One region of the Janthinobacterium sp. HH106 genome, then DNA from elsewhere that is predicted to be linked to it. Evidence: predicted binding sites of a transcription regulator. Region 1 holds the regulator's gene; each other region holds the start of a gene.

Region 1 (5,924 bases):
TACCTCGGAACTGAGCGCCAACAAATTGCGCGCATGGATCAAGGATATCGTCGCCTCAGAGCGCGCGCCGCTGACCCTGTTCTTCGAATCGTTCGCCTTCAAGCTGGGCGTGCCGCTCGATGCCGATTTCGTCTTCGACGTGCGGGCCTTGCCCAATCCCTATTACGACCTGGCCCTGCGCCCGCTCGACGGCCGCGACGCGCCCGTGATCGCTTTCCTCGACGCACAGCCGAGCGCGCTGGAGCTGCTGGCCGACATCCGCGCCTTCATCGAGAAATGGTTGCCGTCGTTCAAGTCCGACAACCGCAGCTATTTGACGGTGGCGCTGGGCTGCACGGGCGGCCAGCACCGCTCCGTGTACATGGCGGAACGGCTGGCGCAGTATTTCGGCCCCAAAGAAAGAGTCGTACTGCGCCACCGCGAGCGTTCTTAATCAGTCCAGGTGGCGCAGCGGATGGGCTTGCGCCGGCCAGACGGGGGCGAAGAACCGCGCCACCATGGCCGCGTCGACCCCGTCCAGGCTGGCAGGCTGCCAGCGCGGCGCATTGTCCTTGTCGACCACCAGCGCGCGCACGCCCTCGAGCACTTCGCCATGTTCGAAATTGTGGCGCACCACCGTGCGCTCCATGCGCAGGCAATCGGCCACGCCCAGGTGGGCGCCCCGCTGCAGCAACTCCAGGGTCACCGACATCATCAAGGGCGAGCGCAAGCGCATGGCCGCCAGCGCCTTCGCCGCGAATGCGCCGTCATCCTGCGCCAGCGAGGCCATGATGGCGGCCACTGAACCCGCGCTGAAGTGGCGGTCCAGCGCCGCGCGCGCCGTGGCCAGGAGGGAAGCGCCCGCCTCGGCCTGGAATGGTGCCGCCAGTGCCTTGATAGCGACCGGCAAGCCTTCGCCCGGCGTGGACTCGAACAGGGCCAGCAGCGCCCCCATCTGCGCCTCGGGCAGGTAGACATCGGCCAGGCCCGTGTAGAGGGCGTCGGCCGCGTTGATCGTCAAACCCGTCAAGCCCAGGTACAGGCCCAGCTGACCCGCCAGACGGGACAAAAAGTAACTGCCGCCCACATCGGGGAACAGGCCGATATTGACTTCCGGCATGGCCATGCGCGTGCGGCCCGTGACGATGCGCAGGCGGTTGCCGGGCCCCGCTTGCGCCACGCCCATGCCGCCGCCCATCACCACCCCATCCATGACGGCGATATACGGTTTCGGATAAAAATGGATCAAATGATTTAAAGCATATTCTTCCGTAAAGAAATCTTCCAGCAAGGCGCTGCCGCCCTGCGGCGTGGCCAGGCCCGCATCGTAAAAGAAACGGATGTCGCCACCCGCGCACAGGGCTTTTTCGCTGCTGGAGCGGATCACCACGGCGTCCACCTGCGGATCGTCGCGCCATGCCAGCAAGGCCGCGCTCAGGGCGCGCACCATCTCCAGCGACAGGGAATTCAAGGCTTTCGGACGGTCGAGCACGATGTGGCCCGTGCGGTGGCGGATGGAAATCTGGACGAGGTCGCTCATGGCAGGCAGGAAAGAAGTGAAAGTGCAAACATTCTAGCGCCTGCGCGGCGAACATTGCGTTTCGCTGGACGCAAAAAAGGGCGCAATGTGCGCCCTTAGTTGATCACAGCCGGTTGAAAGTCGCGGGCCGCTTAGGCGGGGGCGAATTCTTCTTCCGAACTGTCTGGCAGATGCTTGATCGCCTCTTTACCGTGCCCTTGCACTTTGGTTTTGTATTTCATCACTTGCCTATCGAGCTTGTCGATCAGGGTATCGATCGCGGCATACAGGTCGTGTGCCAGGCTTTCCACATAGACAGTTTTGCCACTCAGACGCAGGTTGACTTCGGCCTTTTGGCGTTTTTCTTTCTCTTTGAGGTTGTCGACGGTCAGAATCACGGCGATATCGATAACTTGATCGAAATGACGTTTCACGCGCTCCAGCTTCGTTTGTACGTATTCACGGATGGCTGGTGTCACTTCGATATGATGTCCGCTGATGGTGAGATTCATACACACTCCTAAAGATGATCGGGTTCGTGCGGTCCATCGTATCCGGCCCGCAGAGGAACCGAAAAAAACTTACAAACACTTACGCAGGCTCACTGGCGGAATTTTTAACGCTTCCCGGTATTTGGCAACAGTACGTCGCGCAATCACCATGCCTTGTTCCCCCAGCATGTCCGCAATCTTACTGTCGGATAAAGGATTTTTAGGGTCTTCTGCTCCTGTCAGTTGCACGATCAATGCCCGTATCGCCGTCGATGACGCTTCGCCCCCCGCTTCGGTGGCGACGTGGCTACCAAAGAAATATTTCAACTCGAACATGCCGTGCGGGGTCAGCATGTACTTTTGAGTTGTTACCCGCGAGATAGTACTCTCGTGTAAACCCAGTGTATCAGCTATTTCACGGAGCACAAGGGGGCGCATGGCAACAGCCCCATGCGAGAAAAAGTTCTTTTGTCTTTCTACTATCGCCTGCGCCACGCGCAGAATCGTGTCGAAGCGCTGGCGCATATTCTTGATCAGCCACTTGGCTTCCTGCAACTGTGCACCCATGGCACCCTCGCCCTTGCCCTGCTTGAGCAAGTTGGCGTACATGGCATTGACGCGCAGGCGCGGCATGACGTCGTTGTTCAGGGTCACTTGCCAGCCATTGCGCGCGCGCTTGACGACGACGTCGGGCACCACGTAATCGGACACGTCCGCAGCGAACACGGCGCCCGGATGCGGGTTGCACTGGCGAATTACCGTCTGCGCTTCACGCAAGTCTTCATCGTCGCAATCGAGGGCTTTTTTCAGCTTGTTGAAATCGCGCTGGGCAAACCAGGCCAGGTGCTTTTCCACGATGACGAGGGCCATGCGCCGCGTCACCATGGCGATGTGCGGCAAGCGCTTGATTTGCAGCGCCAGGCATTCGGACGCATTGCGCGCGCCCACGCCCGGTGGATCGAAACTTTGCAGCAGCGACAAGGCCGTGCGCATCTCGTCGGCATCGATTTCCAGCTCTTCCGGCAGGCGCGCCAGGATGTCGTCGAGCGACTCTTCCAGGTAGCCATTGTCGTCGAGCGCGTCGATGATCAGCTCGACCAGCGCGCGGTCGCGCAATTCGAGCACCGTCACGCGCATCTGCTCCATCAGGTGTTCGCGCAGGGTGCAGTGATGGGCCTCCAGTTGCGGGCGGGAATCTTCGTCGTCGGGCGCCTTGCCCCGGCTCGCCTCGCTCCAGTCGCTGTCGCCGCCATCCGCGGCGGCCGGGCCCTCGCCCGCCTCGCCGTCAAAGGTTTCCGCTTCGGCCGGCGCCGCGGGCGCCTCCTGGCCTGGCGGCTGGGGCGGCGCTTCGGCCGGCGCGGCCGTGGAGCTCAAGGCCCCGTCGGACAGCAGGCGCAGCGAACGGTCGAGCGGATCGTCGAGGCGCTCGAGCAAGGGATTGTCCGTCAGCAGTTGCTCGAGTTCCTGGTGCAATTCCAGAGTAGACAATTGCAACAGGCGTATCGATTGCTGCAACTGCGGCGTCAGTGCCAGGTGCTGCGAAGTGCGCAGCTGCAATGATTGTTTCATTGGCTTACATGCGGAAGTGTTCGCCCAGATAGACCCGGCGTACCGACTCGTTCGCGATGATGTCGTCGGGGCGTCCCGACGCCAGTACCGAGCCCTGGTTGATGATGTAGGCACGGTCGCAAATACCCAGCGTCTCGCGCACATTATGATCGGTGATCAGCACGCCGATATTGCGCTCCTTCAAGAAGCGCACGATGCGCTGGATCTCGATCACGGCGATCGGGTCGACGCCGGCGAACGGTTCGTCGAGCAGCACGAAACGGGGATCGGTGGCCAGGGCGCGGGCGATTTCCACGCGGCGGCGCTCGCCGCCCGACAGGGACAGCGCCTGGTTCTCGCGCAACTTTTCAATCTGCAAGTCGGCCAGCAGTTTATCCAGGCGTTCCTCGATCTCGGCCTTCTTCAAAGGACGGCCTTCGACGGTCTGGATTTCCAGCACGGCGCGGATATTGTCTTCCACCGTCAGCTTGCGGAACACGGACGCCTCCTGCGGCAGATACGACAGGCCCATCTGTGCGCGGCGGTGGATCGGCAGGCTGGAAATGTCCACGCCGCTGATGTCGATGCTGCCGCCATCCGACGGCACCAGGCCGACGATCATGTAGAACGAGGTGGTCTTGCCTGCGCCGTTCGGGCCCAGCAGCCCCACCACTTCGCCGCATTCGACTTGCAGCGAGACATCATGCACGACTTGCCGCTTGCCATAGGTTTTCTGCAGTCCGCGAACGATCAGGGTGCTGCCGCAACGGGTATTGTCCATTATTTCGTTCCTGGCACAGGTGTGGCAGGCGCTTTCTCCGCCGCGGGCGCCTTGGTCTTCGGCTGGATCACCATGCGCACGCTGCCGCCGTCGGAGGTGCTGGTGCCGCTGTCGGAATTTTCCATCTTGAATACTTCCTTGCGGCTGTCATACGAGATGAAGGCGCCATTGGCCACGTCGGTCACTTTCGTGCCTTCCAGGCGCGTCAGCTTGGCCTTGGAAAACAGTTTCACCACTTCCGTCTTGTTGTCGTATTCCACGCGCTCCGCTTCGCCTTCGACCCACAGGTCGCCGGCGCCATCGCGCTTCTGGCGGAACGTGGCCAGCTTGCCGGGATCGGCCCAGAAGGTGATGAACTGGTAGCCTTGCGGGTCTTCCGTGATCAGGGCCCGGCCCGCCTTCATGGTCAGCGTGCCCTTGACCAGCACGACGTCGCCCGTCAGGGTACGAATCTGCTTGACGTCATCGACGTGGCCGCTACGCGCCGTGATGACGGCTTCCTTCTCGGAATCGGCCTTCTCGGCATGCGCCACGCCCATGAGGGCCAGAGAAAATACGCTCAACAGCAAGATGTTCTTCATAGTATGGTTTCCTTGTTTCATTCTGTCATTTTGCCGCCGCGGCCGGGCGCGGTTTCGGCGGGAGTACCATGCGCAAGGCATTCTGCACTTCCACCACGCCGGTGGCGTTATTGGCCTTCATGCCGATACCATTGATGCGCGAGGCGCCCGTCAGGATATCGACAGGCACGTCCGTTTCCATTCTTTCTTCGTCCGGAAACACCGTCAGCGCTTCCGTCCTGACCGTCAGGTTCTGCGCCTTCGGACTGGCCACGCGGTCGATCACGACCTTGCGGTGCAGTTGCAGCCGGGTATTGTCCTGGTCGATATGCGCCAGTTCCGCATTCATGTTCAACGGCGGCATGCCCGGCGTCAGCTTGCGCACGAAGGGCTGGTCGATATCGGACGAATCGTCGGCCGGATAATGCGTGAGCTTGTTGCCCGACACGATATAGCTGGGCTTACCCGTCAAGTCCATGCGCACCAGGCTGAAATTGGTGATGAAATAGTCGGGCTCACCCAAATTCTTGCTGGCCTTGATGTCCTGGCCATTCTTGTTCATCACTTCAAGCAGCCAAAAGCTGGCCAGCGCGACGACGACCGCGCCCAGCAGGGTAAAAATCATGCGCCAGCGATGGGCGCCTCCTGGCTTACGCATAGGGTTTCACTCTTTCATAGGTCACTGGCGGCAAGGCGCACCTCACTCCAGGAACGGCGCCATGACGCGCGCATAGTTGTCCTGGGCGCGCAGCAGGAATTCGCAGATTTCGCGCACCGCGCCGCGGCCGCCGCCGGCCTGCGTCACATGGTGCGCCAGGCCCTGCGCTTCCGGACGCCCGCCCGGCACGCTGACGGCAAAGCCCACGCGACGCAGGATGGGCGCATCGATGACGTCGTCGCCGATGTAGCCGCATTGCTCTTCCGTCAAGCCCGTCAGCGCCAGCAGTTCGCGAAACGGCGTCAGCTTGTCGTGACCGCCCTGGTGCACATGGGTAATGCCCAGGTCTTGCGCGCGGCGTGCCGTGATGGCCGAGCGGCGCGCGCTG
Region 2 (5,924 bases), on a different contig from region 1:
TATGTTTGCGCACGCCACGGTAACAAGCCGGCATCCGAATTTGATGCTATAAAGAAACTATTTATTAAAAAAAGAATAATCAAATAAATTGCTTTATGATATTATTCTTCTTGGTTAAATTAATTCAATTCCCGTAGGCAATTTATTGTCTGCAATTACGTTTGGTGGAATCGCATGAAGAAACATATTTGCTCAGCTGTGGCCACCGTGGCATTTGCCGGTGCCGCCCTGTTTTCCCAGGCAGCAGCCGCCGCCGTTGTCGACATCAGCTCCGTGCCGACGGCCGTGACGCTGGCGAATGGCGGATCGCTGACCTTTGGCGACAAGTTTAAATCCGGCAATAAAGACAACTTTTTCAACGACCACTTCACGTTCAACGTGGCACAGTTCAGCAATGTGAGCCTGGTGGTCACGTCGACCAGCACGAGCGCGGCGAATGGCTTGAACCTGACGGGCCTGGGCCTGTACGACAGCGCCAATCACAGCCTGTTGCAGGGCGCGCAGGTATTGACGGGCAAGGATGACAAGTGGACCTTGTCTTTTGCCAACCTGGCGGCCGGTTCCTATTACGTCAAGGTTAGCGGCAACCTCGTTTCGGGCGCGGGCGCCACCTTCAGCGGCAACGGCAGTCTGGTGTCGGCTGTGCCGGAACCGGCAAGCTACGGCATGCTGCTGGGTGGCCTGGGTCTGCTGGGCTTCCTGGCGCGCCGCCGCCAGAAGTCTGCCTGAGCATCGCTGCACCGCTTTCCTTCCGCATTTTTATCTTGCGGCCAGCCTGTGCCGGCCGCTGTTTCCTTGGTGAAAAGTATGAACAAAATTCTCAAATCCCTGTTCCTGGCGATCATGCTGGCCGGCAGCAGCCTGGGCGCGCAAGCCGCCCCCGTCGACATCAGCCACGCGCCTGTCGACCTGACGCAGGACTTGCTCGATTATTCGGGCAGCAACCTGTTCGGCTCGTTTACGCTGGCACCGGGCCAGTTGGCCGGCGTCGAGCACAATTTCTTCAGCGACAAATTCCTGTTCACCTTGACCGGTAGTAATGATTTTAGCGGCCTGGCCACTTCCCTGAAGCCCAGCCTGAACTCGGGCCTGACCTTGACGGGTTTCAGTCTGAAGAATGCCGGCGGCGTCGTCTTGCAAGGAACGCTGGACCTGTTGAACTTCACGGCGGCGGACCAGGCCTGGGTGCTTTCGTCGAACGCAGCGCCGCTGGGCGCCGGCGACTACTTCCTGGAAGTGAATGGCTACGTGGCCTCGGCGGCCGGCGGCAGCTATAGCGGCAACGTGTCCGTCAATCCCGTGCCGGAACCGGAAACCTATGCCATGTTGCTGGCAGGCCTGGGCCTTGTGGGTTTCATGGCGCGCCGCCGCAAGCAGCAGGCGTGATGGCCGTGGCGTGAACGGAAAAGCGGAGGCCTCGGCCTCCGTTTTTTTTTGCAGCGCTTCCGCGGCTATTTTCAAGGCTATAATTGTTGGCACCATGGGCGGCCGGCAAACGGCCGTTTTGATCAATCGCACGTGTATTTTTCCCGGTACCCCATTGCGTATTTCATTCTGTCTGTCGCTGGCATTGCTGGCCAGTAGCGCCCATGGCGCCGCACCCGGCTTGCAGCCGTCACAATTGGCCATCGTCATCAATGATGCTGAACCGAACAGTATCGAGGTGGGGGCGTATTACCGCCAGGCGCATGCCATTCCTGCCGCCAATATCGTGCATGTGCATATTCCAAACCGGCCGCGCAAGCTGAGCATGGACCAGTTCGCTCAACTGAAGGAGCGCATCGACGGCCAGCTGAAGCCAGGTATCCAGGCGGTGCTGATGGTATGGAGCGCGCCGTATGCGGTCGAATGCAATTCCATCACCTCGGCCTTTACCTTGGGATATGACGCCGGGCAGTGTTCGAAGAGCTGCGGCGCCGGCAAGCCCAGTACCTATTTCAACAGCGATACGGGCCAGTCATTCAGCCAGCTGGGCATGCGTCTGTCGATGTTGCTGCCCATCGATTTTGTCGAAGAGGCCAAGGCGGTCGTCGATCGCGGCACGGCCAGCGGTTTTGCCGTGCCGGCCGCCAGTGCCTATTACCTGAACACGAGCGAAGGCGCGCGCAACAGCCGCGCGGCATTTTTTCCACCGGCCGGAGTGGTGCGCCAACGCAAGCTGACGATCAAGAACATGAAGGCCGATGTGCTGGAAGGCGCACAGGACATCATGGTGTACCAGACGGGCATGGCGAAGGTGGACAAGCTCGATACCTTGCGTTTTCTGCCGGGCGCTCTGGCCGACCACCTGACGTCGTTTGGCGGCGATTTGCAGGGCACGGCGCAGATGAGCAGCCAGCGTTGGCTGGAAGCGGGCGCGACCGCCAGTTACGGCACCGTCAGCGAGCCCTGTAATTATTGGCAGAAATTTCCTAACCCCACGGTGCTGCTGCGCCGCTACCTGAGCGGCATGACGGCGCTCGAAGCGTACTGGGGCAGCGTCGCCTGGCCGGCGCAGGGGCTGTTCATCGGCGATCCTCTGGCGGCGCCCTACGCCAGCTTCCGCCGCTGACGGCATGCTGGCGTGATTGAAGGCAAAAAAAATGGCTCGTATGAGCCATCTTTTTTATGCCTTGCCGTTGCGGCGGCGGCCGATCCAGCTCAGCAGTCCCAGGCCTGCCAGCAACATCACATAGGTTTCCGGTTCCGGTACGGGAGGAATCGGCGGCACTACGACGCCACTGCCGCCCGTGCCGATCGCGCCGCCGCCGCTGCGGTCGAAACCGCCGCTGGCGCCTCCGCCGCCGACACCGCCGCCACCGGCCGGCGGCGCGATGCCGCCGCCAGACGAGACCAGCAGCGGTTCATACACGTCGCCGGCACGCAGGCTGCGGCCAGCTTGATAGCCACGGCCCTCGATGGCTGGTTCTTCCTGCGCATACACGAAATCGCGGCTGCCGAAATGGTGCTGGCCGGTGCTGGCCAGCAGGCTGGCATTGGCGCCGTATCCTGCATCGGCAGGCTGTCCCAGAGCGTTGGCCAGACGATGGCCATTGCCGGAAAATGCAGGCGTGCGCAATACCTGGTCTGACTCGCCGGTACCAAATTCGGGCGTCGAGCCAACGCCGTCATTGCTGCGCGCGCCAAAGTTGACGAAACCATTCGCCAGGCTGCAGGCGCTGCTTGAACTGTCGGGGTTGAATTCGGCGCCCTTGCCGCCGCCATCCGCATTGCCCGCTTCGCAGCGCTTGCTGTCCGCATTGGCCTGTGCCGCAACTGTCTGTGCCTGCGCCAATCCGGCCGTCATGAACAGGGCTGCCGCCATGGCGGCGCAGAAAACGGAGTATTGCTTGCGTGGTTTTAACATGGTCTATCTCTTCAGAATGCATGCGAGCGTCGCGCCGTGCGCTGTCCGTTCGTGATGCGATTAATATTGCTACCGGTAATGCGACCTTTGTGTGCATGGCCGGATGTGCATCCCAAGAGGCAAGCGAGGCTGGGGCCTGCTCTCATTGTTGCGAAGCTGGTTGTTGTTGTCAGGAACAAAATTTATTTGCCTGAAATATATCACATTTTTCCTGGCGGCGTCTTTTTGACTTGCCACACGGTGCCATATGTTGTTCATAAAATACGTTTCAGCAGGCATCGGAAATAGCTGACGGACGAGGCTTTACTCCATTCGGCTTAATCAAATGTCATCAAGTCGTCATCCCCGGCCTTTAATATGCAAATAACAAGTCTGAAATACTTTTGTTAATTGTGGCGCGCCGGCCCATCATGCGGGACCGGCGTCACTTATTTACCGACCGGGATCCTCATGCACACCTCGTTTTCCCCCTTGCGCACGCCGCTGCGCCTGACCGTCATGGCTACCCTGCTGGCCAGCCTGTCCGTGCCGGCCCTGGCGGCTTCCGATATTGTCATCAGCCAGGTGTATGGCGGTGGCGGCAACAACGGCGCGCTGTATCGCAACGATTTTATCGAACTGTTCAACCGCGGCGCCAGCCCCGTGAACCTGAGTAACTGGAGCGTGCAATACGCGTCCGCCGCCGGTTCGAGCTGGGCCGTGACGGCCTTGCCGGCTATCGATTTGCAACCGGGCCAGTATTTGCTGGTACAGCAAGCCAAGGGGACGGGCGGCACGCAGGACTTGCCCGCGCCGGATGCCTCGGGCAGCCTGGCCATGTCCGGCACGGCCGGCAAGGTGTTGCTGAGTAATAACAAGACGGCCCAGACGGGCACCAGCCCCACGGGCGCCGCCGTCGTCGACCTGGTCGGTTTCGGCACGGCCAACGGTTTTGAGGGCGCCGTCGCGCCCGCGCCATCGAATACCCTGTCGATTGCGCGCGCGAATGGCGGCTGCGGCGACACGGACGATAACAGCGTGGACTTTACCGCCGGCAGCGTGACGCCGCGCAACACGGCTTTCGAGCGCCACGTCTGCGGCGGCCCCGTCGTGCACCAGATCATCACCAGCTGCCCGGCCAGCCTGGCGCTGGCGCTGGGCAATGGCGGCAGCGCCGTGCTGCGCGCGTCCGACGTGGATGGCGTGGTGAATGCTGCTATCTTGAGCTCGCCGGCCGTGGCCGGCATCAGCCTGGCCAACTTCAGCGCGGCCGGCGTGGCGGGCGAGAGCGCCAGCGTGAACCTGCTGGTGGCCGCTGGCGTGCCGGTGGGCAATTATCCCGTCGTCGTCCAGTTCGGCAACGACCAGCAGCAAACGGCGTCATGCAAGGTCGACGTGGCCGTGCAAGGCCTGGCCGCCGTCAGCCACACGATCCCGCAAATCCAGGGCAGCGGTGCGGCCAGCCCCTACGCCAATTCCGTGCAGACGACCGAGGGCGTCGTCACCCTGAAAGTAGGCACGGGTTTCTTCATGCAGGACGCGGCCGGCGACGGCGACCCGTCGACCTCGGACGGCATCTTCGTGTACACGGGCGCGGCCGTTACCACCGTGCAGCCGGGCGAGCTGGTACGCGTGACGGGCACGGTGTTCGAATACACGCCGTCGGGCGCGAAAAATTCCTATACGGAACTGAAGGACGTGACGGCCATCCTCACGCAAAGCGCGGGCCACGGCATCGTGCCGGTGAATGTGACCTTGCCGAACGACAACCTGGCTGCCGTGGAAGGCATGCTGGTGCGTTTCACGCAACCGCTGACCGTCTCGCAAAACGCCTACCTGGGCGCGCGCGGCGAACTGACCCTGTCGGCGGGACGGCGCGAAGTGCCGACCAACCGCTATCCGGCAGGCTCCGCCGAAGCGCAAGCCTTGATCGCCGCCAATGCGAACAACCTGATCGTGCTCGATGATGGCATTTTCGTCACGCCGCCGACGATACCGTATATCGGCCAGGACAACACCGTGCGCAGCGGCGACACGGTGGCCGACCTGACGGGCGTGGTGGATTTCGGTGCCATCGGCGGTGGCGGCGCCGCCTACAAATTGCAGCCGACGCAGACGCCGCAATTCTCGCGCGACAACCCGCGCACGGGCAGCCCGGAACTGCCATCCGGTAACGTCAAGGTGGCCAGCGCCAACGTGCTCAATTTCTTTACGACCTTTACCAATGGCAATAACGTGTTTGGCCAGACGGGGCAGGGCTGCACCGTGGGTGCGTCGACCACCAAGTCGAACTGCCGCGGCGCCGACAACCTGGCCGAATTCGTGCGCCAGCGCGACAAGATCGTGGCCGAACTGAAAGCCATCGATGCGGACGTGGTGGGCTTGATGGAAATCCAGAACAATGGCGAAACGGCCGTCACTTACCTGGTCGAGCAGCTGAACGCGGCCATCGGCGGCGTCACCTACGCCGTGGTGCCGAAGCCGGCCGCCACGGGTACGGACGCCATCCGCGTGGCCATGATCTACAAGCCTGCCAAGCTGGGCCTGGTGGGCGGCGCCCTGTCGGACGCCAACGCCATCAACAACCGTCCGCCGATGG
Region 3 (5,924 bases), on a different contig from region 1:
TTCTGGTCCAGCGCCACCAGGTAGGCGTCCAGCGTGCCGAAGATCACCAGGTTGCCGTACAGGGCGGCGCCGCGGTTGACCACGTCGCAGCAGGGCATGATGCCGTCCGGCAAGCGATGCTCATATTTCCACAGCTTGGCGCCCGTTTTCAGGTCGACGGCAAAGATGCGCGAATACGATGCCGTGACGAACATCTTGCCGTTATGAATCAACGGCTGCGATTCCTGGCCCCGCTGTTTTTCGCCGCCAAACGAGAACGACCAGGCCGGCACCAGCTTGGCCACGGTGTTGTCATTGATCTGCGTCAACGGCGAATAGCGCTGGCCCTGCGTGCCCATGCCGAACGACAGCACGCTGGACGGATTCTTCGCCGTGCTGTCGAGCATGGCGGTGGTGACATTGCCCACGTCGGCCGCCTGGGCCAGCGATGCCAAGCCCAAACCGATGAGTATCCCCATGATGTTTTTCTGCACAATCATCTCCCTCTGTTTTATTAGTATGTGTGTGTATCAAGTCTTGCGGTGTTCATGCGGCTGGGCATGCAACAAGGCGCACTCTTCATCGGTGAACAGGCGCGAGCGCGTCAAAAAGCGCTTGCCCGTGCCGTTGTCGAGTGAAAACATGCCGCCATTGCCATCGACCACATCGATAATCAACTGGGTATGCTCCCAGTACTCGAATTGCTCGAGTCCCATGTAGAACGGTGCGCCATTCAAATTGCCGAGATAAATGTCGGTATCGCTGACATCGAACTCGCCCAGCGCGTAGCACATGGGCGCACTGCCGTCGCAGCAGCCGCCCGACTGGAAAAACATCAGCGGGCCGTGACGCTGGCGCAACTTGTCCATCATTTCCAGCGCCGCATCGGTGGCGACCACCCTGGCAATTGCTGCACTCATGGCATCCCTTTCTGCGCGCCGCGCCTGGACTACGGGCGCGGCGCCTGTTGCCGGTTTAGAAGAAGCCCAGCGCTTTCGGGCTATAGCTCACCAGCAAGTTCTTCGTTTGCTGGTAGTGGTCGAGCATCATCTTGTGGTTTTCGCGGCCGATACCCGATTGCTTGTAGCCGCCGAACGCGGCGTGGGCCGGATACAGGTGGTAGCAATTGGTCCACACGCGGCCCGCCTGGATGGCGCGGCCCATGCGGAAGGCGCGCGAACCGTCACGCGTCCACAAGCCGGCGCCCAAGCCGTACAAGGTATCGTTGGCAATCGCCAGCGCTTCAGCTTCATCCTTGAAGGTGGTCACGGACACGACCGGTCCAAAAATTTCTTCCTGGAAGATGCGCATCTTGTTGTGCCCCTTGAACACGGTCGGACGCACGTAATAGCCGCCTTCCAGGTCGCCCGCCTGCGTGTTGCGCTCGCCGCCAGCCAGCACTTCGGCGCCTTCCTGGCGGCCGATGTCGAGGTAGGACAGGATTTTTTCCAGCTGCTCCTGCGACGCTTGGGCGCCGATCATGGTGGAAGAATCGAGCGGATTGCCCTGCTTGATGGCGGCCACGCGCTTCAGGGCCCGTTCGATGAATTTCTCGTAGATCGATTCCTGGATCAGCACGCGCGATGGGCAGGTGCACACCTCGCCTTGATTCAGCGCGAACATCGCAAAGCCTTCCAGGCACTTGTCGAAATACTCGTCGTCCGCATCCATCACGTCTTCAAAGAAGATGTTCGGCGATTTGCCGCCCAGCTCCAGGGTGACGGGAATCAGGTTTTGCGCCGCGTAGCCCATGATCAGGCGGCCCGTGCCCGTTTCGCCCGTGAAGGCGATCTTGGCGATGCGCTTGCTCGAGGCCAGCGGCTTGCCCGCTTCCAGGCCGAAACCGTTGATGATGTTCAACACGCCCGGTGGCAGCAGGTCGCCGATCAGCTCGATCAACACCATGATGGAAGCGGGGGTCTGCTCGGCCGGTTTCAGGACGACGCAATTGCCGGCGGCCAGGGCTGGCGCCAGTTTCCACACGGCCATCAGAATCGGGAAATTCCACGGAATGATCTGGCCCACGACACCCAGCGGCTCGTGGTAGTGGTAGGCATAGGTTTCCGCATCGATTTGCGCGACGGAACCTTCCTGCGCGCGGATGCAACCGGCGAAGTAACGGAAATGGTCGATGGCCAGCGGAATGTCCGCGTTCATCGTTTCGCGGATCGGCTTGCCGTTATCGATCGTTTCCGCCGTCGCGATCAAGCTCAGGTTCTGTTCGATGCGGTCGGCGATGCGGTTCAGGATGTTGGCGCGCTCGGCGGGCGAAGTCTTGCCCCAGGCCTCCTTGGCGGCATGCGCGGCATCCAGCGCCAGCTCGACGTCTTCCGTCGTGGAACGGGCGATTTCGCAAAACGGCAAGCCCGTGATCGGCGTAATGTTAGGAAAGTATTCACCTTTTACTGGTGCAACGAATTTGCCGCCGATGTAATTGTCATAGCGTTGTTTGAAGGGATTGGCTACGCCCAGTTTGCTGATGTCTGCGAGATTCATGTCGTCCTCTATCGGGTTAATTAGAATGGAGTTACTTAATTAAAATCAAACGTCCTGGTACAGATGGGGTGAGTACACCGAGTCTTCCGCAAATGCCGTGCCAGCTCGCCATCCCCCTACCCAACTTAGCGGGTTTTACCTCTGTTGCAAGGGCCTGGTGGCGATATCGGCGGGTTCAATTGCTGCCGTAGCGCCCCATCGCCGCTGCACAATGGAACAGGTGTACCAGACTGGAACACCTGCCCTGTACCACTACCGAATCACCACGCCCCACGGCAATTCACCGACGGCAATATCGGCCAGCTTGCGCGCGCTGGCCGTGTCGATGACGGAAACGCTGTTCGAGCGGCCATTGGCCACGTACAGCTTGGCGCCGTCGGGCGTGATGGCCATGTTCCACGGACGCTTGCCGACTGGAATGGTGGCCGTCACCTGGTTGCTGGCCGTATCGATCACCATTACCGTGCCGTCGATACCGTTCGAGACATATACCTGCCTGCCGCCGGGATGGACGGCGATGCCATTCGCATTCTTGCCGGCGGGAATGGTTGCGACGGCCTTGCGCGCGGCCATGTCGATCACATAGACGGCATTGACCAGTTCGCACGCCACATAGGCGCGGCCCGAGTCCGGACTGAAACCGATGCCGCGCGGACGCAGTCCCACGGCGATGGAAGCCACCTGGCGGCGTTGCGCCACATCAATGACGTCGACTTGCTCGGCCTCTTCCGCACTGACCAGCAGCCAGCGCCCATCGGGGCTGAACACGGCATGTTCCGGGTTGCGTCCCTGCACCTTGATATCGGCAAGCAAGACGCCAGTGTGGCCATCGAGCAAGGCCACGCTATTGTTTTCCTCGACGGCCACGGCCACGTGACTGCCGTCCCGGGAGGCGCTGACGCCTTCGGGCGACTTACCCAGCGCTACGCTGCGCACGGGCACGCCGGTCACGTTATCGATCAGCAGCAAGGCGCTGCTGGCCGCATCCGTGACAAACAATTGCCGTCCGCTGGGGTCGGCGGCGATGCCGCGCGGCCGCTTGCCGGCCGCGATCTGGCGCACGACCTGGTCGGTCGCCGTGTCGATCACGCTCACGGTGCCCGATTTTTCATTGGGGACATAGGCAAATGGAGCGGCCTGGACGGCGGTGCTGGCGAGCGCGGGCAGCAGCCAGCACACCTGGAGAAAGCGCGAGAAGAAGTTGGGCATAATCACCTTTTCAATGGCAAAACACAGGAAAAGCGCACGCTAGCGGCGCATCTGATAATTGCTGCATGCAAACGCCGTGCCACTGACACGCGTATAATTTCCGCCCACCAATGGAGACATGGCAGGCATATTGCTTGATACAACTATGCAGACCTGCGCCGCGCACGCGACCAAGCAGGCTTTTATTCACATTGGAGAATCCGCATGCAGCATCGTTTCCGCCTGAACACCATCGCCAGCCTGTTTGTCGCCGGCAGCGCCACCCTGGCCCCCCACGTTTTCGCCGCCGAGTCCGCTGACTTGGCCGCCGGGCAACTCATGGATACGGTGGTCGTCAGCGGCAGCCGCATCGCCCACCCCAGCCAGGAAGTGCCGGCCTCGATCGACGTCGTCGACAGCGCCCGCATCCAGGAGGGTCAAATCCGCGTCAATGCCTCGGAAGCGCTGGCCGCCGTGCCGGGCCTGGTCGTGCAGAACCGCCAGAACTACGCGCAGGACTTGCAGATCTCGTCGCGCGGCTTCGGCGCACGCTCGGCCTTCGGCGTGCGCGGCGTCAAGCTGATCAGCGATGGCATTCCCGCCAGCATGCCCGACGGGCAAGGCCAGGCCGCCACCTTCAACCTCGATACGGCCGAGCGCATCGAAGTGCTGCGCGGACCGTTCTCGGCCATCTATGGCAACCACTCGGGCGGCGTGATCCAGCTGTTCTCCAGGGATGGGCAAAATCCCCCATCCGTCGAACTGAACGTAACGGGCGGCAGCTTCGGCACCAGCAAGGTGGACTTGACGGCACAAGGCCAGGCAGGCGGCATCGGCTACGTGCTCGACGGTTCGCGCTTCCGCACGGACGGTTTCCGCGACCACAGCGCCGCCACGCGCGAACAGGCGTTCGGCAAGATCACCATCAAGCCGACGGTAGACAGCAAGCTGACCATCGTCGCCAACAGCCTGCATCAGGGCAACACGCAAGATCCGCTGGGCGTCACCTGGGCCACGTTTGCCCGCGATCCGCGCGCCGGCGAAATCGATGCGACGGACACGCAAAACCCGAAGCGCACCCTGGCCGAACGCTACAACACGCGCAAGAGCATCGACCATCAGCAAATCGGCGCTACCTATGAACAATCGTTTGGCGAAGACCGCCTGCACGTGACGGCCTACGGCGGCAACCGCGACGTGATCCAGTACCAGGCTTTTACCAAGGGTTTCCAGGCGCCAGCCAGCCATTCGGGCGGCGTGGTCGACTTCCAGCGTGAGTTCTACGGCATCGACACCAACTGGCTGCACGTGAACCAGCTGGCAGGCGGCAAGCTGAGCACCACCATCGGCATCGACTATGGCCGCTCCAGCGATGACCGCACCGGTTATGAAAATTACATCGGCAACACGTTTGGCGTGAAGGGCAAGCTGCGCCGCGACGAGCAGGATGTCGTCTCCAGCCTCGATCCGTATATCCAGGCAGAATGGCAGAGCGGGCCATGGCTGCTCAGCGCAGGTGTGCGCTACAGCAAGATGAAAGTGTCGGTCAACGACCGCTTCCTCGGCAATGGCGACGACAGCGGCAGCCTGGAATTCAGCCACACGACGCCGGTGCTGGGCCTGCTGTATAAACTGACGCCCAACGTCAACGTGTACGCCAGCGCCGCGCGCGGTTTCGAAGCACCCACCCTGAACGAACTGTTTTACTCGGGCACGGGCGGCGGCTTCAATTACCAGCTGAAACCGGCCACCAGCACCAACCTGGAAGCGGGTATCAAGGCCAGGATCAATCACAACACGCATGTGAACGCGGCCGTGTTCCAGATCAAGACCAACGATGAACTGGTGGTCGACAGTTCCAGCGGCGGGCGCACCAGCTACCGCAATGCGGGCAAGACCTTGCGCCAGGGCATGGAAGTGTCGCTCGACTCCAGCTTGCCGTACGGTTTCACGACAAAAGTGGCGCTGACCAGCCTGCACGCCGTGTATGACCAGGCGTTCGGCAGCGTACGCGAAGGCAGCCGCTTGCCGGGCGTGCCCAGCGCAAACCTGTTTGCGGAACTGGCCTGGAAAGACACGCTGGACCGTTTCGGCGCGGCAGTGGAAAGCGTGGCCAGCAACCAGGTCTACGCGGAAGACAGCAACAGCGAAAAACCGGCGCCCGGCTACACGGTGTTCAATGCGCGCTTCAACGCCAAACAAAACGTAGGGAATTGGCGCTTCAAGGAGTTTGCCCGCCTGAACAATCTTTTCGACAAGAC
Region 4 (5,924 bases), on a different contig from region 1:
GTCAGGCAGAATAAGTCTGGCGAGAAGGAACCCACGAGGATCGGGCTTTGGTGGATCCACATGCGTGAACCGCCTCGCTCTCGTTGGAACATTGTCCTCACTCTCAAAATGTATAAATGGAATTAACCTGTACTCTGGCGACGAGCTGAATTTGCCTTCAAGGCTAAACCAAGACAGCGAACGGATAAGCTCTGGCTGTTTGCGGTGCAAACTGCCCATTGCCTCCCACATATCATGCAAAATTCCATTGGACTCATAAGTCTGAGGAGCGTGTATCGAGGCATATCCGACACCTTTGCCACTGCCATACTCTTCGCCGGCTGAGTACATCGTTGGATCGTCGGCTGATGAATGTTTCCCAGCCGTGGTCTTCGCTTGGGCAACTCTAATATCGATGATAGATCGCGCAATTCCTAGTGTGACAAAATCGGGATCTTGTACTTCCACTGGAGGCGAGTCGCCGTCTGGCTCGCCATCACCAGTGAGGTCGATAATTTTAGTGTTGTTGAGAACGCGCTCTGGCGCTCCCGCCCAAGCCTCGGGGCTGCCATCTGGCGCGGGCAAATCTGCCTTGTTACTATTCTCTCTACCCCGGTATATCTGTTCACCTGATGGATCGCTCATGCCGACCACATTGAGGGATAAAAACGACTTGCCGCCATCAATGCTGTGACCTGTAACAGAAAGTTCAGCAGGACCTTGGAACCAAGGGCCAATCTGTATAAATGCGGGTTTCTCGCGCTTGGGATCAAAATGTTGTTGTAGCTGGGCATTGATCTTCTTTGCTACATCTCTGGTGTAGGTCTCGTACTTTGCATGAGCCAGGAACACGACATCTCCGTTCAGCATCCTTCTACGCAACCGGACTTTCCAATTCGGCGGGTCTTCGTCTTCACCCAGTGGCGCATAGAGCCTTCGTACAGCGGAATCGGGGACGCCACTCCACGGGTAGGTAGCCAGAATACGTTTGAGCTCGCCTGAGCGCCCGTAGCAACGTGAAAAGAATTCAATGCATGGAACCAAGAGTTTGCCGCCAGCGGGAAGGTCGAACTCTATCAGCCAGTTCGCATCGTTCTCGCGTTGTAGTGGATAGTCTCGCTGGGAAAATGGCGGCGCCCGCCTTTCTTGTCGCATCTGGCTTAAAGAGATAAAGCGCCATTTCCCCTCATCAAAACTCACCATGAATTTTTTGGGGATTGCGTCGAGCTCAGCTTTGCACACGTCATGTTTCCAGACGGTCCCAACTCGTGCTTGACCAAGGCTGGTCAGCGGAAGTGTTCGACACACGACTGGTCCGAAAACCCCTGGTGAAATGTATTTCCGAAAATGCACCAACACGAGCGGCTGTGATTCAGCGGTCATATTTTTGAAAAAGCCGGAATACCACCATACAACCATCGCATTGTCACCGAAGGCCAAGGAATTTTTAATCCGGATAAGCGACTTAACTTTTTTGAAATTTTGCGTAAACGTAATTTGCATGCTAGTCACGTCGCGCAGTTCGCCTGTGCATTAACAGGTTCGCGTTAACGACGTAGAAATGTTGGTCTGTGGAATTATTATCGCATTTATTTCGAAAATGTCGCAGTTATTTGAGAAAGTCACAGCCGCCGCCCACCAGGGCCACGCCGGACGCCGTCTGGTGCGGGGCGCGATAGGGGCGGCGTTTCCAGTGTTCCACCTTGAAGTGGCCGCCCAGCGAATGCACGGCAGCCGATTCCAGCGCCTCTTCGTCGCTCATGGGCGGCAGCACGCCGGGAAAACGGCTGGCCAGCATGGTCTTGCCCGCGCCCGGCGGCCCGACCATCAGGACGTTATGGCCGCCCGCGGCCGCCACTTCCAGCGCCCGCCGCGCCTGCTGCTGCCCTTGCACGTCGGCAAAGTCAGGATACGGAAAGACGTGCGCTGCCAGCATGGGCTGATGGCGTTGCAGGGCGGTCTGGCTGCCGTGCGCGGCAAAATGCGCGCAGACTTCGAGCAGGCTGTGGGCGGGATAGATGCAGGCATCGCGGACGAGCGCCGCCTCGTCCGCATTCGCCTGCGGCAGGATGAAGGCGCGTGGCGCGCCCGCCGGGCAGCGCTGCATGGCAAAGGTCATGGCCAGGGCGCCGCGAATGGGACGCAACTGGCCAGAGAGCGACAGTTCGCCCGCGAATTCGTAGTGATGTAATTGGTCGCCCGGCAACTGGCCCGAGGCGGCCAGGATACCCAAGGCAATAGGCAGGTCGAAGCGCCCCGATTCCTTGGGCAAGTCCGCCGGCGCCAGGTTGGCCGTGATGCGCCGCGCCGGCATCTCAAAGCCGCAGTTTTGCAGCGCGGCACGGACGCGGTCGCGCGATTCCTTCACTTCCGTATCCGGCAGGCCGACTATCGTAAACGAAGGCAAACCGTTGGCAAGGTGGACTTCGACACTTACCTCGGGCGCTTCCATGCCGGCCAGGGCGCGGCTTTTCAGGACGGCCAGACTCATCAAACTCCCCTGTGGCGCGGGCGCGGGCAGTCTCAGTCTAGCGCGTGAAACGCCGTCAGGCTTGAGCTATGCCAGCAAGGCCGTCAATAACGTGGTCTGGCTGGCGTCACCTTACAACCTTACACCTTGGCCTTGGGTTCGTTCAGACGGGTTTCCAGTTCGATCAGGCGCAATTCCAGTGCGTCGAGCTTGGCGCGGGTCTTGGCCAGCACTTGCGCCTGGATATCGAATTCCTCGCGCGTGACGAGATCGAGGCGGGCGAAGCCTTGGGTCATCATCGATTTCACGTTTTTCTCGATATCCTTGGCCGGCGAGTTCTCGATGGCCTGGTGGATCTTGCCTTGCAAGTCGTTAAAGAAGGTATTCATGTCCATGTTCAGTCCTTTTATGGTGCGGCATGTGCATCGCACCATTGCGGTGCACAGCGGTGTTAATCTGGTGCGAAAATAGGCAAATCCACAACGCTTCAGCAACGTATTTCCGCATGCCCAGCGGCTTGCACGGTATGTATGGCCGGAAAGGCACCTGTCAAGGTGGCAAGAGAGCTGGCACGTATTCTGCTAAAGAAGGTATGAACGCTTTGTGATCTCCAGCCAAGATTTTAAACCTCAACCGCTTTAAAAGTTCAATAAAAGGGAATCGCCATGAAGAATCTGTCCAAGAACATGACTTTAGCTGCAGCGTTGACGCTGGCCATGACCGCCTTGTGCGGCAGCGCCATGGCCCAGGATGCAGTGGCGGCGCCTGCTGCGGCCGAAGCCGTACCTGATAACGTGGTGAGCTACAACGTGGCGCTGACCAGCGACTACCGCTACCGTGGCGTGTCGCAAAGCCGTCTCGACCCTGCCATCAGCGGCGGCGCCGACTATACCCACAATCCGACGGGTTTGTACGTGGGGACCTGGCTGTCGAGCATCAAATGGATCAAAGACGGCGGCGGCGATACCAACCTGGAATGGGATATCTACGGCGGCAAACGTGGCGAGATCAGCAAGGATTTCACCTACGATGTGGGCGGCCTGTACTACTTCTATCCCTCGAATGGGCTGAGCACCAACGCGAACACCTTCGAACTGTACGGCCAGCTCGGCTATGGCCCGGCCTACATCAAGTACTCGCATTCGACCAGTAATCTGTTCGGCGTGCCTGACAGCAAGAACAGCGGCTACCTCGATGTGGGTGCCAACGTCGATGTGCACGATGGCTACATGCTGAACCTGCATGCCGGACGCCAGAAGGTCGCGCACAACGATGCCCTCAGCTATAACGATTACAAGATCGGCGTGACCAAGGATTTCGGCGTGGTGACCGTGGCTCTGGCCGCCGTCAAGGCCAACATCACGTCGCTGGCACCGAATGGCAAGAATCTGGCGAAATCCGGTCTCGTGCTGACCGTATCCAAAACCTTTTAAGCGAGACTGCCATGAAAATGATTACTGCAATCATTAAACCGTTCAAACTGGACGAAGTACGCGAAGCCTTGTCGGCTATCAATGTGCAAGGCATTACCGTCACCGAAGTCAAAGGTTTCGGCCGCCAGAAAGGCCATACGGAACTCTACCGTGGCGCCGAGTATGTCGTTGATTTTTTGCCAAAAACCAAGATTGAAGCAGCCGTCGATGACGCCATTGTCGACCAGGCCATCGAAGCGATCGAAGGCGCCGCGCGTACCGGTAAAATCGGCGACGGCAAGATTTTCGTCTACAACCTGGAACAAGTCATCCGCATCCGTACCGGTGAAACCGGCAACGAAGCGCTCTAAGGGGAATATTGATGCGTAAAAATATAACAAAATTGCTCGCTGGGATAGCCTGTCTGTGTGCGTTTGGCGTCGCCACGCCGAGCTTTGCCGATGCCCCTGCCAAGACGGAGGCGGCCACGACCACGGCCGTTGCCGCCCCCGCCGTCACGCCCGTGCCTGACGCCGCGCCCGCTGCCGCCGCCCCGGCCCCGGCCGCTGCCGCACCGGCTGCCGCCCCTGTCGCCAACAAGGGCGATACCAGTTTCATGATGATTTCCACTTTGCTGGTGATTTTGATGACCATCCCCGGCCTGGCCCTGTTCTACGGCGGCCTGGTGCGCTCGAAGAACATGCTGTCGGTGCTGATGCAAGTGTTCATGGTGTTCGCGCTGGTCATCGTGCTGTGGTGTATCTACGGCTACTCGATCGCCTTTACGGAAAAAACCGCCTTCTTCGGTGGCTTCGACCGCCTGTTCCTGAACGGTATCTGGGATCCGGCCAAGGGCACGTTTGCCGCCGCCGCCACCTTCAGCAAGGGCGTCGTCATTCCCGAGTTCGTCTTCGTCGCTTTCCAGGGCACGTTTGCCGCCATCACCTGCGCACTGATCGTCGGCGCCTTCGCCGAGCGCGCCAAGTTTGCCGCCGTGCTGGCCTTCGTCGTGCTGTGGTTCACGTTCGCCTACCTGCCAGCGGCCCACATGGTGTGGTTCTGGACCGGTCCTGACCTGATCACCAATGCCGCCACCTCGGCCAGCGAAGCCCTGAAAGCGGGCTGGATCTGGCAAAAAGGCGCGCTGGACTTCGCCGGCGGCACCGTGGTGCACATCAATGCCGCCGTCGCCGGCCTAGTGGGCGCGATCATGATCGGCAAGCGCGTCGGCTACGGCCGCGAATCGATGGCGCCGCACTCGCTGACGATGACCATGATCGGCGCCTCGCTGCTGTGGGTGGGCTGGTTCGGTTTCAATGCCGGTTCCTCGCTGGAAGCGGGCGACGTGGCGGCCCTGGCCTTCGTCAACACCTTGCTGGCCACTGCCGCCGCCACCCTGTCGTGGGTATTTGGCGAGTGGATCAGCAAAGGCAAGCCATCCATGCTCGGTGGCGCGTCCGGCGCCGTGGCCGGCCTGGTGGCGATCACCCCGGCGGCCGGCTTTGTCGGCCCGATGGGCGGCCTGGTCATCGGCCTGCTGGCCGGTATCGTCTGCCTGTGGGGCGTGAATGGCCTGAAACGCCTGATCGGCGCCGACGATTCGCTCGACGTGTTCGGCGTGCATGGCGTGGGCGGTATCCTCGGTGCCTTGCTGACGGGCGTGTTTGCTGCACCACAATTGGGCGGCCAGGGCATCTTCGACTATGTCACCAACAAGATGTCGGCCGATCCGTATTCGATCGGTCATCAGGTGTGGGTGCAGGCGCAAGCGGTCGGCACCACCATCCTGTGGTCGGCCGTCGTCTCCGTCGTCGCCTATAAACTGGTCGACATCGTCATCGGCTTGCGCGTACCGGAAGAAGAAGAGCGCGAAGGCCTCGACATCACCAGCCATGGCGAGCAAGCGTATCATGGTTAAATAACAAGGATCTGGCATGCCAGCGCCCCGGCGCGGCATGTCCGGCCAGAAAGGCGCCTCATTGAGGTGCCTTTTTTTCGTTGTGGGAATGGAAAAGGTCTTTAAAACAAGGGTTTTGCCCCGATTTGGGGTACTTACACGGTAA

What was found. Region 1 encodes sigma-54, which starts transcription at its own class of promoters, with help from an activator protein. Its sites were predicted from a motif close to TGGCANGNAANCTGCTTT; they were not measured.
Region 2: the regulator sigma-54 is predicted to act here: its motif matches at 3,355-3,372, upstream of JAB8_RS29050 (PEP-CTERM sorting domain-containing protein).
Region 3: the regulator sigma-54 is predicted to act here: its motif matches at 3,749-3,766, upstream of JAB8_RS11125 (beta-propeller fold lactonase family protein).
Region 4: the regulator sigma-54 is predicted to act here: its motif matches at 3,017-3,034, upstream of JAB8_RS13100 (TorF family putative porin).

The regions. Positions count from the first base shown of each region.
Region 1 covers NZ_LRIC01000073.1:80,004-85,927, reverse strand. The annotation lists gene rapZ (RNase adapter RapZ) at 1-433, shown strand, start outside; gene JAB8_RS27105 (enoyl-CoA hydratase/isomerase family protein) at 434-1,519, opposite strand; gene raiA (ribosome-associated translation inhibitor RaiA) at 1,651-2,010, opposite strand; gene JAB8_RS27095 (RNA polymerase factor sigma-54) at 2,080-3,558, opposite strand; gene lptB (LPS export ABC transporter ATP-binding protein) at 3,563-4,318, opposite strand; gene lptA (lipopolysaccharide transport periplasmic protein LptA) at 4,318-4,899, opposite strand; gene lptC (LPS export ABC transporter periplasmic protein LptC) at 4,925-5,536, opposite strand; gene JAB8_RS27075 (HAD hydrolase family protein) at 5,579-5,924, opposite strand, start outside.
Region 2 covers NZ_LRIC01000025.1:140,731-146,654, forward strand. The annotation lists gene JAB8_RS11760 (FxDxF family PEP-CTERM protein) at 175-729, shown strand; gene JAB8_RS11765 (FxDxF family PEP-CTERM protein) at 808-1,386, shown strand; gene JAB8_RS11770 (TIGR03790 family protein) at 1,541-2,551, shown strand; gene JAB8_RS29050 (PEP-CTERM sorting domain-containing protein) at 2,606-3,346, opposite strand; gene JAB8_RS11780 (ExeM/NucH family extracellular endonuclease) at 3,797-5,924, shown strand, end outside.
Region 3 covers NZ_LRIC01000023.1:7,829-13,752, reverse strand. The annotation lists gene JAB8_RS11140 (methanol/ethanol family PQQ-dependent dehydrogenase) at 1-458, opposite strand, end outside; gene JAB8_RS11135 (DUF779 domain-containing protein) at 510-899, opposite strand; gene adh (aldehyde dehydrogenase) at 955-2,475, opposite strand; gene JAB8_RS11125 (beta-propeller fold lactonase family protein) at 2,728-3,684, opposite strand; gene JAB8_RS11120 (TonB-dependent receptor) at 3,889-5,924, shown strand, end outside.
Region 4 covers NZ_LRIC01000030.1:24,105-30,028, forward strand. The annotation lists gene JAB8_RS29085 (hypothetical protein) at 1-1,482, opposite strand, end outside; partial or broken gene JAB8_RS13090 (magnesium chelatase domain-containing protein) at 1,607-2,470, opposite strand; gene JAB8_RS13095 (accessory factor UbiK family protein) at 2,590-2,844, opposite strand; gene JAB8_RS13100 (TorF family putative porin) at 3,115-3,882, shown strand; gene JAB8_RS13105 (P-II family nitrogen regulator) at 3,894-4,232, shown strand; gene amt (ammonium transporter) at 4,244-5,779, shown strand.